3 regions of the Rhizobium sp. 1399 genome follow, and region 2 is predicted to be linked to each of the others. Evidence: predicted binding sites of a transcription regulator. Region 2 holds the regulator's gene; each other region holds the start of a gene.
What was found. The regulator LexA, encoded in region 2, represses DNA repair genes until DNA is damaged. The targets are predictions, from matches to a motif close to TGTTCNNNNTGTGTTCNG.

Region 1 (4,160 bases), on a different contig from region 2:
CATCGGAGGCGACGACAGGTGTCTTCGACGCCATGGCTTCCAGCGGCGTCAGGCCGAAGCCTTCATTACGGGAGGGGGCGACATAGAGCGTCAGGCGGCGATACCAGACCTTGATATCTGGCACTTCGCCAATGAAGACGATGCGGTCGGTCAGGCCGGCTGCGGCGATATCGGTTTTCAGCTTGTCGGCGAATGCAGTGTGTTCCGGGGTGACGCGACCGGAAATCACGGCCGTCCAATCCGGATGTCGCGGCAGCAGCGCGATCATCGCCTGCACGAAAAGATCGGTGCCTTTCTGATGTCGCACGCGGCCGAAGCAGCCAATGAGATAGCGGCCGGGCAGGCCGGTGGCAGCGATCGTGTCGACAGACCCTTCGGGGGGATGGAAGAGCGTGAGATCGACGCCGTGCTGGATGACCGTGTGCGGCACCTTGAGGAAGGAGCCGGAGCGGCTGCTGGTGGCGATGACAGCATCCATCTGGCGGATCAGCCAGCGCGTATAGGAGGTGTGGCGGCGCTGGGCGGCCGAGGTGAAGACGAGCTTCAGCGGCATGCGCAGCACCTGCCGCATGAAGATGCCGGCCGCCATCTCATTGTTGCGGCGCGCGTGCCAGACCCGGTGACGCCGTCCCGCGGGCGGACGCCAGAGGCCAGCAAGCTGCGGCCATTTCAGGCGCGGAAGTTCTGGCGGAAGGCCGGGGCCGAGAGCCGCGATCCTGATCCCCAGCCGGATCTGGCAGGGGATAAGCTGGACGATCGTCGACGTGACGCCGGAGAGCCGGCGTTTCAGGTTGGGCGCGATGATCTCGACGTCACTGATATCCGGCACTGGCTGCTCTTGAAGAGGGAGGCGCGGGCGATCAGCCCCAGGAAACGGAGAGGATTTCGTAGGCCTTCGAACCGCCGGGAGCGTTGACTTCGATGGAGTCGCCGACTTCCTTGCCGATCAGCGCGCGGGCGATCGGGGAGGAGATCGAGATACGGCCTTGCTTCACGTCGGCTTCCTGATCGCCGACGATCTGGTAGGTCTTTTCCTCTTCGGTGTCCTCGTCGACGAGCTTCACCTTGGCGCCGAACTTGATCTTGTCGCCCGACATCTTGGAGAGATCGATGACTTCGGCGCGCGCCGTCAGGTCTTCGAGCTCGGCGACGCGGCCCTCATTGTGGCTCTGCGCTTCCTTGGCGGCATGGTACTCGGCATTTTCGGAAAGGTCGCCATGGGCGCGTGCTTCCGCGATTGCCTCGATGATTCGCGGGCGCTCCTCCTGCTGGCGCCAGCGCAGTTCTTCCTGCAGCTTGACGAAACCACCCTGTGTCATCGGTACCTTATCAACCATTTTTTCGTCCTTCTCTCCCCGCATCTGCAGTTCTCGCAGACACAAAAGAAAACAGGTCCCGAAGGGAACTTCGGAACCGTGCTACAATCTTAGTTCGTTGCTTATAGCAGATCGGCACGCGCGATTTCCATAAAATTCTTACCGAAGCTTTCCGCTTCCCGCAGAAGTGCCTGCTTTTGAAGGGAAGTTGGATGGAGGCTCATTTCTTAGTCTTGATTTTGCCGCCGTGAACATTTAGTGAACATTGCGATGAAGAAATCGCTTAAAGAACGGTTGGCGATCCTCTCCGATGCCGCCAAATATGATGCTTCCTGCGCCTCCAGCGGCACAGTCAAACGGGATTCGGCTGCCTCTGGAGGGCTCGGCTCCACCGAAGGCTCGGCCATTTGCCATGCCTATGCGCCGGATGGGCGATGCATCTCGCTTCTGAAGATCCTGCTCACCAATTTCTGCATCTATGATTGCGCCTATTGCATCAACCGCTCGTCCAGCAATGTCGAGCGCGCCCGCTTCACACCGGAAGAAGTGGTCTGGCTGACGCTGGAATTCTACCGGCGCAACTATATCGAGGGATTGTTTCTCTCCTCCGGCATCATCCGCTCGTCCGACCACACGATGGAGGAAATGGTGCGCATCGTGCGGGAGTTGCGGGTCACGCATCAATTTCGCGGCTACATCCATCTGAAATCCATTCCGGAGGCCTCCGCGCATCTGATCGAGGAGGCGGGGCTCTATGCCGATCGCCTGTCGCTCAATATCGAACTGCCAACCGATAGCGGCATCAACCGTTTTGCGCCGGAGAAGAAGCCGGCCAGTATCCGCCGGTCGATGGGCGATCTCAGGCTGAAGATCGAGGCTGCGGAAGAGCCGACGCTGCAGACCAAGAGGCGCAAGCGCTTCGTACCGGCCGGCCAGAGTACACAGATGATTGTCGGCGCCGACGGCGCCAATGATGCGACGATCCTATCGACCAGCGGCCAGCTCTACAGCAGCTATGGTCTCAAACGCGTCTATTATTCCGCCTTCAGCCCGATCCCCGACAGTTCGAAGAACCTGCCGCTCATCAAGCCGCCGCTGATGCGCGAGCACCGGCTCTATCAGGCGGACTGGCTCTATCGTTTCTATGGTTTCGGCATCGACGAAATCACCTCGACACAGCAGGGCGGCATGCTGGATCTCAATCTCGATCCCAAGCTCGCCTGGGCACTCGGCCATCGCGAGGACTTCCCCGTCGATGTCAACCGCGCCGATCGCGAGAAGCTGCTGCGTGTGCCGGGCCTCGGCACCAAGACGGTAAAGGCGATCCTGACTGAGCGGCGGCAACGCCGTCTGCGGCTTGAAGACTTGCCGCGGCTCGGCGTGTCGATCCGCAAGGTGCAGGCCTTCATCACTGCCGAGGGCTGGACGCCGCATCGTCTTGTCGACCGGCCGGACTTGCGCGCGATGTTCGAGCCAAAACCCGAACAGTTGTCGCTGCTATGATGCGCCGGGTGGTTCTGGAGGGTAGGGGCAATTTCGAGGAATGGCGCAAGGCCGCTCGCGCCTTTGCCGCAGCTGGGATTCTGCCAGAAGAGATCGACTGGCATGAAAAGAGCAGCGAACCGGGCTTTGCCTTCCAGCGTGACGCCTTGCCGCCTGATCCTCCTGCCGACGCCAAGCCGATGAGCGTTTCGCCGGCTTTCATGGCGTTAGCCGAGGCCGTGATCTGCCATAGCGATGCCAGGCGTTTTTCGCTGCTCTATAGCCTGCTCTGGCGATTGCAGGAAAACCGGAACCTGCTGGATCTGGCGTCCGATGAAGAGGTGTCGCGTGCTCTGCTGATGCAGAAGAGCCTGCATCGCGACGCCCACAAGATGACGGCCTTCGTGCGCTTCAAGGAGGTGGCGGCACCTGCCGGCGGGCGGCGAAAATTCATAGCCTGGTTCGAGCCGGATCATTATATCGTCGCGCGCAAGGCGCCCTTCTTCCAACGCCGCTTCACCGACATGGACTGGCTGATCGCGACGCCGAAGGGTTCGGCTGCCTGGGACGGCGAGCGGCTGACGACAAGCAATGTGGCCTGCGAGAAGCCTGACATCAGTGACGCGACCGATGATCTCTGGCGCATCTATTATGCCAGCATCTTCAATCCGGCGCGGCTGAAGGTGAAGGCCATGCAGGCAGAGATGCCGAAGAAATACTGGAAGAACCTGCCGGAAGCCGATCTCATCCCTGGCCTGATCGCCGAGGCCGAAGCAAAAGTGCTCGCCATGGCCGAGCGCGAGGCGACCATGCCGCTTCCCTATCACAATAAGATCCAGGAGGCGGCAGCCCGCATGCCGGCCCCGCAGATGGCCCCTGCGGGAACGCTGGAGGCATTGCGCGAGGCCGCCGCCGTCTGCAGCCAATGCCCGCTGCATGCGAAGGCGACGCAGACCGTCTTCGGCGAAGGGCCAGATGATGCCGAGATCATGTTCGTCGGCGAGCAACCAGGCGATCAGGAGGATCTCGCAGGTCGACCCTTTGTCGGGCCGGCGGGTAAGGTTTTCGACGAAGCGATCGCGCAGGCCGGCATCGATCGGTCGAGGCTCTATGTCACCAATGCCGTCAAGCATTTCAAATACGAGCCGCGTGGCAAGCGGCGTATCCACCAGAAGCCCAATCTCGGCGAGGTGCAGCATTGCCGCTGGTGGCTGAAGCTGGAACTCGATCTCGTAAAGCCGAAATTGATCGTGGCGATGGGCGCGACGGCGCTCTATTCGCTGACCGGCGAAAAGCGGAAGCTGGAGGATCTGCGCGGACGCCCGATCGCGATGGAGGAGGGGCGGTTGCTCTTCGTCACGG
Region 2 (4,160 bases):
GGCAGCACGCGCCGGAGACGCAGGGAAAGGCTTTGCCGTCGTAGCTCAGGAAGTCCGCGAGCTCGCCGGCCGCTCCGCCAATCTCGCCAAGGAGATCAAGCTTCTCGTCGAGACGTCGTCGCGGCAGGTTTCCGCAGGCGTGGCACTTGTCAACCGCACCGGCGAGGCACTCGGCGATATCGACCGCCAGGTGCTGCAGGTGACGGCACTAATCGAAGCGATCGTGCGCTCGTCTTCGGAACAGTCGGTCGCGCTCGTCGAGGTCAACGCTGCCGTCAACCGTATGGATCAGGTGACACAGCAGAATGCGGCGATGGTCGAGGAGACGAACGCCGCCTGCCAGGAACTCGGCAACGAGGCGTCCCATCTCGGGCGCATGCTCTCCCGCTTCGCATTGGAGGAAAGGCGCCCGCCCCGCGCGGCAGCCTGATGCTGCCTGTCGTTCAGGCGGCCTTGGCGATCGCGTCGAAGGCGAGAAGCTTCTCGAGAAGCCGTGGCATGTCCTTGAGATAGACCATGTTCGGCCCGTCGCAGGGCGCGTTATCCGGATCCTGATGGGTTTCGATAAAGACCCCGGCGACGCCGACGGCCACGGCTGCACGGGCCAGCGTCTCCACGAACTGCCGCTCTCCGCCGGAGGTTCCCCCCTGCCCGCCGGGCTGCTGGACTGAATGCGTGGCGTCGAAAATAACGGGGGCGCCGGTTGCTGCCATGATCGGCAGGGAACGCATGTCGGAGACCAGCGTATTATAACCGAAGGAAGCGCCGCGCTCGCACAGCAAGATGTTCGGATTGCCGCTCTGATTGAGCTTGCCGAGCACGTTCTTCATGTCCCAGGGCGCCAGGAACTGGCCCTTCTTGACGTTGATAACGCGGCCGGTCTTTGCCGCAGCCACCAGGAGATCCGTCTGACGAGACAGGAAGGCCGGTATCTGCAGGATGTCGACAACCTTGCCCACTTCAGCGCACTGTTCTTCAGTGTGGATGTCGGTCAGAACCGGAATGCCGAGTTCCTTCTTTAGATCGGCAAAAACCTCCAGCCCCTTCTCAAGGCCGACACCGCGTTTGCTCGACAGGGAAGAGCGGTTCGCCTTGTCGAACGAGGTCTTATAGACGAGCCCGATGCCGAGCTTGGTGCACAGTTCCTTCAACGTGCCGGCAACCATGAACGCATGGTCGCGACTTTCCATTTCGCAAGCGCCGGCAATCAGCGACAGACGTGCAGCATTGGAGAAGGTGACCTTGCCGGCGCCTTCGCCGACCGTCACAACGGAGTTCGTAGTAGAGCTCATGATGTTTCCTCGAAAGCGAAGAGCACGCCCTGACCGGGCGCGGGCTTCACCAGAATACGGTTGCCCTTGCGTGTATAGGTCACCCCGTTAGCAGCCAAATGCGCTTCTGTCACGGCCAGATCGCCAACCGCAAAGAGGATTGCCCGGCCGCGCAGGCCGCGATCGATATCCGGCGTCGCCAGATCGAAATAGGCCTCCAGCCCCTGCGGGGTCATCAGGCTGATCTTTGCGTTTCCGGTAAGCACCTCCAGCCCGAAACTCGTATCGCCAGCAGAAGCGGCTTTTGCCGCCGAGCGAACGAAGTCGCCGAAGGCTGTCGGCTCGGGGGCTGCGAGCGCGATCTCGGCAATGCCTGTCACGCCATTGGCGTGGGTCTCCAGCACGTTGCGGTCGGCAGGAAGCGGGTTGATGCGCTCGACAGCGAAGAGAAAGAAATCCGGTGCCCGGAGGTCGGCAGCGAAGGCGAGCCGGAAGCCGGCAATGCTCTCCGTGCCATCCGGCATTTTCACAGGGCGTTCGAACTGCAGCACAGAACCGGCACTGATGCTGCCCTTCACGAATCGAGCATGTTCGTGCTTTGCATCCGCGGTGGCGAAGGCGATGGCGGACAGTCCCTCGCTGCCGCAGCGGAAGCGGAAAGCCTGATCGCGAGCCGTGAAGACATTGCCCTCACGTGCCGTCACCTCGCTCTCCTCGACGCTCGCGACACCGAGCGGCTCGATATAGGTTTTGTCGGCAAAGAAAACACAGGCATTCTCCGTGCCGAAGGGATGGCGGGCATCAGGCGCGACGGTAAAGCCCAGCTTGCCCAGCCTTTCGCGGGCTAGGTCGATATCGGTAACCGGCAAAACGAGATGATCGATCGGAAGCGTGTCTTGGCTCATCGGTTCTTCTCCCAGCAGTGACAAGGAGATGTGCTTCAGCAGGTCTCGTGAAACAAGGCCAGACAGGCCTAAGGGCGATAAAAATCAAATTCTCGACAGATTGAACAGAAGTTTTACGAAAATTTAGCTACTTGCGGAACACATATGGAACATATAGTGTCCGTTCTGGATTTGTTTCAAGACTGGGGAGACGCCATGCTCACGCGCAAACAACAGGAACTCCTTCTTTTCATTCATGAAAGGATGAAGGAGTCAGGCGTTCCACCGTCTTTCGACGAGATGAAGGACGCACTGGATCTGGCCTCGAAATCCGGTATTCACCGGCTGATCACGGCGCTCGAAGAACGCGGCTTCATTCGCCGGCTTCCGAACCGGGCGCGCGCGCTCGAAGTCATCAAACTGCCGGAAGCCTACAGCCCAAGCCTGCAGCCTCGGCGCGGCTTTTCACCGAGCGTCATCGAGGGCAGCCTCGGCAAGCCCCAGCCCGTGGCGCCTCCTGCCTCGGCGAAGCCAGCACCCGCTGCCGATAACGGCAATGCGGTCTCCGTTCCTGTCATGGGCCGCATCGCCGCCGGTGTTCCGATCTCGGCAATCCAGAACAATACGCATGACATCACCGTTCCCGCCGATATGCTTGGCTCCGGTGAACATTATGCGCTGGAAGTTCGCGGCGACTCGATGATCGAAGCCGGCATCTTCGATGGCGACACGGTCATCATCCGCAATGGCAGCACAGCCAATCCGGGTGATATCGTCGTCGCGCTCGTCGATGACGAGGAAGCAACGCTCAAGCGTTTCCGCCGCAAGGGCGCATCGATTGCGCTCGAGGCAGCAAACCCTGCTTACGAGACCCGCATCTTTCCGCCGGATCGCGTCAAGGTCCAGGGCAAGCTCGTCGGCCTCATTCGCCGCTATCACTGACCGGTGACAGATTGGCGTCTGCGAATGTGTTACTGCGCCAATCATAGGCGCGGTGGCGCATCCAGGGTCGCCCCAATGTGTCGAATGCGGTTGCGACCTCAACTCCCTTATCGGTGAATCGAAGTTCGACAGAACCTGTCTTGCGCAGCGTCTCGCCGGTAAAGAGCAGCGCGCCGGAACGACAGCGGTCGAAGCGCAATCGGACGGGGGTCACGACAATGTCGGCCGTATCGCAGGCTGGTCCGAGATAGGCAGCATTTTCGATGACGGTCAGTTTCTTCCCATTGACGAGCAAAGTGGTGCACCAGGCGCCCTTCAGGCAGGAGAAGCGTGACGGCGGGCTAATGGCGACTGCCTGTCTCATTGCCTCTCTGGCTTCATTCTGTTGGTCGGGTGACAGTTGCAGTCTTTGACCATCAGGCGCAGTGGGCGCCTTGGCAGCTTGAAGCATAACCGGCTTCTGATGCTCTTCGACGGCAAGGGCCCTCTGCCATTGTTCGAAGATGAAGGCGGGCGGCTTTTCACGGTTCGAAGCCATCGCCTCTCCATCGACTATAGCGACCAGGCCGCCATCTTCGGAGATAGCGATATCGGGCATCGCCTCCGATGGAAGAAGAACAACAGCGAGCGTCGAGACCGCGACAATTGCCGTTCCCATGTGCCGCAGCCGGGTTCTGAGCAGGGTCAGCAGCAGAAATCCGAAAACGGCGGTCGGGAAATACCAGCCGGGCAAGCGGCCTACATCTATGTTGCCGCCCCACCCCGCTACTGCCTTTGCGATGGTGATCACCAGATCAAGCCCGAAGCCTGCCACCGGCCATAGCCAGCCGTCCAGACCAAACGGCATCAGCAGCATTGCCAGCATCCCGGCCGGCATGACGATGAAGGTGATGACCGGCATGGCCGCGAGATTTGCCGGCAGGCCATAGGCAGTCAGCCGGTGGAAATGCTCGATCGAAAACAGCGCCGTCGAGAAACCACCGATCAGCGACGTCAGGAAAACGCCACCGAAGAAGCCACCAACCATGAAGAAGGGCTTCATGATCGGCAGCTTGGCAAAGGC
Region 3 (4,160 bases), on a different contig from region 2:
TTGCGGCAAGGAGCAGCCCGCGCTGCAGGACGTCGACGCCTGCGTCATCGACAATATCGGCCCAGATATCGCGTGCCCGGCGTGCCTTGTCCCAGCAGTCGCCGGCCTGCTGGCCGGTCACCGTCACAAAGCCGAAATTGCGCACCGAGGCGCCATTTGCCTGTGCGTCGCGGTCAACAACGACGACCCGTTTGCCGCGCTTTGCCGCCGCCAGCGCATGCGCCAGCCCGACAATTCCCGCGCCGACGATCGCAATGTCGTAATGCGGCATGAAAGCTCCTTCGCAACATGTCTGCAACGGCTTGGCGGATTTTCTTGAAGCCTGTGTGACAGTTGCCCGGAGCCTTACATCCGCGTGTGGAAAAGAACGCTGGTTCAGTCTTCCAGCGTGCCGGCCTTTCGCGTTGCCTTGCTCGGCTTGTCGGCGGCAATCTTCATCAGGTCACCGCGCCGGCGCACCAGCCGGTCGGAAGTGCGGGTAAGAAATAGCCCGTCCTGCGGCGCCCGGATGTCGATATCGCCCTCGGCAAAACCGGGCCGGGTGACGATCGTCGCCAGAAGCTCTCCTTCCGAGACACGCTCGCCGATATTGCGGTGGAAGAGCACGGTACCGCCCTGCGGCGCACGCACGATCTCGACATTGTCGAGCGGCACGGCTGGTCCGGAGAAGGTCTTGTCTCCGGCTGCCCCGCCGTTGACAACACCGCGCCCGATCAGGAACTGCAGCAGGCCTTCGGCATCTTTCTCGGCCATATCGGGATAGACTTCGCGGCGACCGCGCAGTTCCACCGTCACCGAAAGCTTGCCCGGAAGCTTGGCCTTGCGCTCGCCCGGCACCTCATATTTCCAGGCAAAACCGACGGCTTCCTCGAAGGCGGAGCTTTCGCCATCCGAAAGCAGCACCGCTTCCATGTCGAGCGCATTGGCAAGGTCCGCTGCTTCCGGCCAGAAGGCTTCGTCGATATAGGCATATTGCAGCGATTCATCATCGCAATGCAGATCGAGCACCAGATCGGCTCCGAGCGCCATATGAATCAGCTCTCGCTTCAATCGATCCGTAGCCGGATAATAATCAAGACCGTCAAGCAACTCCTCCCGGTCGCGAACCGAGATCAGCGGGAAGTCCCGATTGAAATTGGTCCGCGATCCCAAATCGAACCGGCCCTGCAGCTCGCCGAAATGCGATTGCGCCGCCCCGATCGGATTTGCCTGCGGCACGAGCGTGATATCGCCGGCGATCCGTCCTTCGTTTTCGGCTTGCCTGAGTTGAAGGCAGAGAAAATGCGCAAGCGCGGTTCCCGGCAGTTCATTGGAATGCAATGCGGCCTGGATATAGACCTTGGGCGCCGCCGGATCGCTTCCCTTGAAACGCATGACGGGCAACCGCCATTCGATGCCGGGCGTATCGCCCGGGATGATGATCTCTGAAAGGTCCACTGTCTTGCTCCGCATGTACATATTGAGTGGGGAGTTTTATGCGAATCCCCACCCGCGGTGCAAGCGCAGCTCAGCCGAGCAGAGGCCAGCGGTTGATGACGTGATGCTCGCTCTTCCCGTAGATGCTGTGGATCAACAGGAACTCCTGGACTGTCCAGCGTACGGGTCGGTCAAGCTTTTCAGGCAGAACAGTCTTGCGATCATAGAGCATTGTCATGTGCGGCGTCAGATGTCCGCCGACATTATAGGGTAGTCCAGCCTCGTAGAGACCTTCTTGAATTTGGTTGCGAAGATCCAGCAGGCCTTCGTTTTCTTGCCTGCCGCAGATGACGAAGGCTTGCGGCTGGCCGGGGTGCTTGAAGCTCATGGCTTCGTCGAGCACAATTTCGAACGGCTGGGCACGCACTGCCGCGGCAACTTGTTCAGCGCCGAACACGATATCATCCGGGAGCCGACGGTAGGCGCCGATGCCGTTCAGCGTGACATGAAGCACTGCGTTCGGCCGCGAGGGTCCGGTCAGAGCATGTCTATTGCGATACACTTGCGCGATGTCCAGCGCCTCGGATGCAGCTTCGATGGTTGGGCGAAGCGCGAAGAAAATCCTGTCGTGAAATTCCCCGCCAAGATTGGATTTCTTCTGGGGGCCTGCGCTATTCGGATCGAGTGGAAAATGAGGCATTTGAACTACGGACTACATCGCCCGCCTCCTTGTTTCGACAAGGAGGAGCATACCAAGATTGGCATTTCAGTCAAGAACAAAACATGAACAAAGAGCTTTGTGAGGATATTCAAAACAGAAACGGCTACCTTTGCGGCAGCCGTTTGCTGGCGTCAATCAAGCGCTGAGGAATGCCTTACGCGGCGTTCTTAAGGACCTCAGCCGCCTTTTTGGAAGACTTGGCGCGGGCTGCTTTCGGCGGTGCGAGACGAAGAACATCGTCTGCCAACAAGCGGGCATTGTCTTGCGCCTTGTCGAGATTGCTGACACGGGCAGGATCCATGGTATAGAGGCTGCCGCCTGAAACGAACATGTCGCGATAGGCGGCGCGCTCGATCAGCGCCGTGTCGATGACATTGACATGCTGCTTTGCGAGCAGACCCTTGACCGCCAGCAATGCACGCGTGGTGATGATCGAACTGATGCGCGTCAGCACGACCGAATGCGGGATGCGGATATCATGCTGGGCAGCAAGCTGCTTCATGATCTCAAGCACCTGCGCGCCGCCGACGGCGTCCATGGCGCAGCCCTGCACCGGAACCATTACATGATCGGAAAAGCCGATGGCCTTCGCCATCAGCGGGCTCAGACCGGCTGGCAAGTCGATAACGATATAACCGCCGCGCTTCTTGAGGTCCTTGATCTGCTGTTCGATCGTATCTTCGCTGACACCGGAGATGACGGCGAATTCGGCTGCGTCACCGGTCAGACGGTGCCAGCGGCTGGCCCACTGCTGGGGATCGGCATCCAGAACGGAAACGCGATGGCCACGGCGAGCCAGTTCTGTGGCAAGAACGAGAGCGACCGTCGTCTTGCCGGCCCCTCCTTTCGTATTGGCAAATGTAATGATTGGCATCGATTACCTCGGGTTGATGAGTTGGCGGCAGTCATCCCTCGGAGAGACGCGTCTCGGGCTTTAAGGAACCGCGACTTTCGCAGTGATGAGATGAAAAGGTCAAACAGCAACCTTGCGTGGCGCTGTTTAGCCATGCCGTCTGAGGTTGATTTTTTTGGGTGCAATCATTGAGGGGCGGGCAATAGGTCAGCCGCGCCTCCAGCCTGCCAAAAAGACCGTCAGCGATGGTGAAATCCGTCGCCGTCGGCAGTGTGCCCTCGCGTCGGTTGCGATACGGCGTAACATTCGCGGATTGAACGACGCCGCTTCAAGCGTCGCCGGCGACCCGCCGCGCGTCAGTCGCGCGATAGGGACAGCCCGGCGAGAAGCGAAGCGTACGCGGCAAGCCTGCGGGATACGAACTCCGTGAAGAGCCGCACGCGCTTCGTCTTGCGTGTCTCCCCCTGTGTGAGAAGGAAGAGCGTTCCGTACATGTGCAGGTCGGTACCCGGCACCCTCACCAGTAGCGGGTCGGCATCTCCGACGAAGCACGGCAGTGTCGTGATCCCGAGCCCCTGCCGTACAGCAACGATCTGCGCCTCGCCGTCCGTGGTCCTGAACGGAACCTCCGTGGTGCGAACCTCACCCTCGCTGGCCCAATCCGGAATTCCATGAATGCTTATAACGATCCACCGGATGGGATCAGGCGCGCCTGCACGCCACGCGGCTAGCAGATCGCGGGACATATAGATACCGCCGAATATATCCGGTCCCTTCAGGCCATGGAGATTGAGCGGCAGAGTTTTGCGGTCGTAGACGACGCGGATCGCGACGTCGGCTTCTCGGTTGGTCAGATTTACCAGCTCGCCGGACGATAAGATTTCCATCTCGATGTCCGGATACAGACGCGCGAAATCGGAGAAGTCCGGCATGAGCAGGTGTGTCGCGAGGGGCGGTGCCAGTGTCACGCGCAGAAGCCCACGCACGCTCTGGTCGCGGCCAAAGACGCGCGTCTCCAACTGGTGCGACGACGCCTCCATCTGGTCAGCGAGCTCGAGGACCTCCTCCCCTGCAGCCGTCAGGCGGTAGCCCGAAGGCAGCTTTTCGAACATCTGGGCTCCGAGCCGTTCCTCCAGTTGGGCGACGCGCCGCAGCACGGTCGAGTGGTTC

Region 1: J2X71_RS27295 (putative DNA modification/repair radical SAM protein) is a predicted target of LexA. The motif match lies at 1,564-1,581, and genes of this name have one in related genera.
Region 3: J2X71_RS04825 (2'-5' RNA ligase family protein) is a predicted target of LexA. The motif match lies at 2,189-2,206, and genes of this name have one in related genera.

Annotation. Positions count from the first base shown of each region.
Region 1 covers NZ_JAVDSU010000010.1:200,493-204,652, forward strand. Annotated here, with positions in the region: gene J2X71_RS27285 (glycosyltransferase family 4 protein) at 1-829, opposite strand, end outside; gene greA (transcription elongation factor GreA) at 861-1,337, opposite strand; gene J2X71_RS27295 (putative DNA modification/repair radical SAM protein) at 1,587-2,819, shown strand; gene J2X71_RS27300 (UdgX family uracil-DNA binding protein) at 2,819-4,160, shown strand, end outside.
Region 2 covers NZ_JAVDSU010000018.1:40,295-44,454, reverse strand. Annotated here, with positions in the region: gene J2X71_RS34290 (methyl-accepting chemotaxis protein) at 1-430, shown strand, start outside; gene kdsA (3-deoxy-8-phosphooctulonate synthase) at 444-1,292, opposite strand; gene J2X71_RS34280 (VOC family protein) at 1,289-2,176, opposite strand; gene lexA (transcriptional repressor LexA) at 2,372-3,097, shown strand; gene J2X71_RS34270 (ComEC/Rec2 family competence protein) at 3,078-4,160, opposite strand, start outside.
Region 3 covers NZ_JAVDSU010000001.1:931,005-935,164, reverse strand. Annotated here, with positions in the region: gene J2X71_RS04835 (TIGR03364 family FAD-dependent oxidoreductase) at 1-271, opposite strand, end outside; gene J2X71_RS04830 (succinylglutamate desuccinylase/aspartoacylase family protein) at 376-1,437, opposite strand; gene J2X71_RS04825 (2'-5' RNA ligase family protein) at 1,508-1,978, opposite strand; gene J2X71_RS04820 (ParA family protein) at 2,292-3,011, opposite strand; gene J2X71_RS04815 (LysR family transcriptional regulator) at 3,347-4,160, opposite strand, start outside.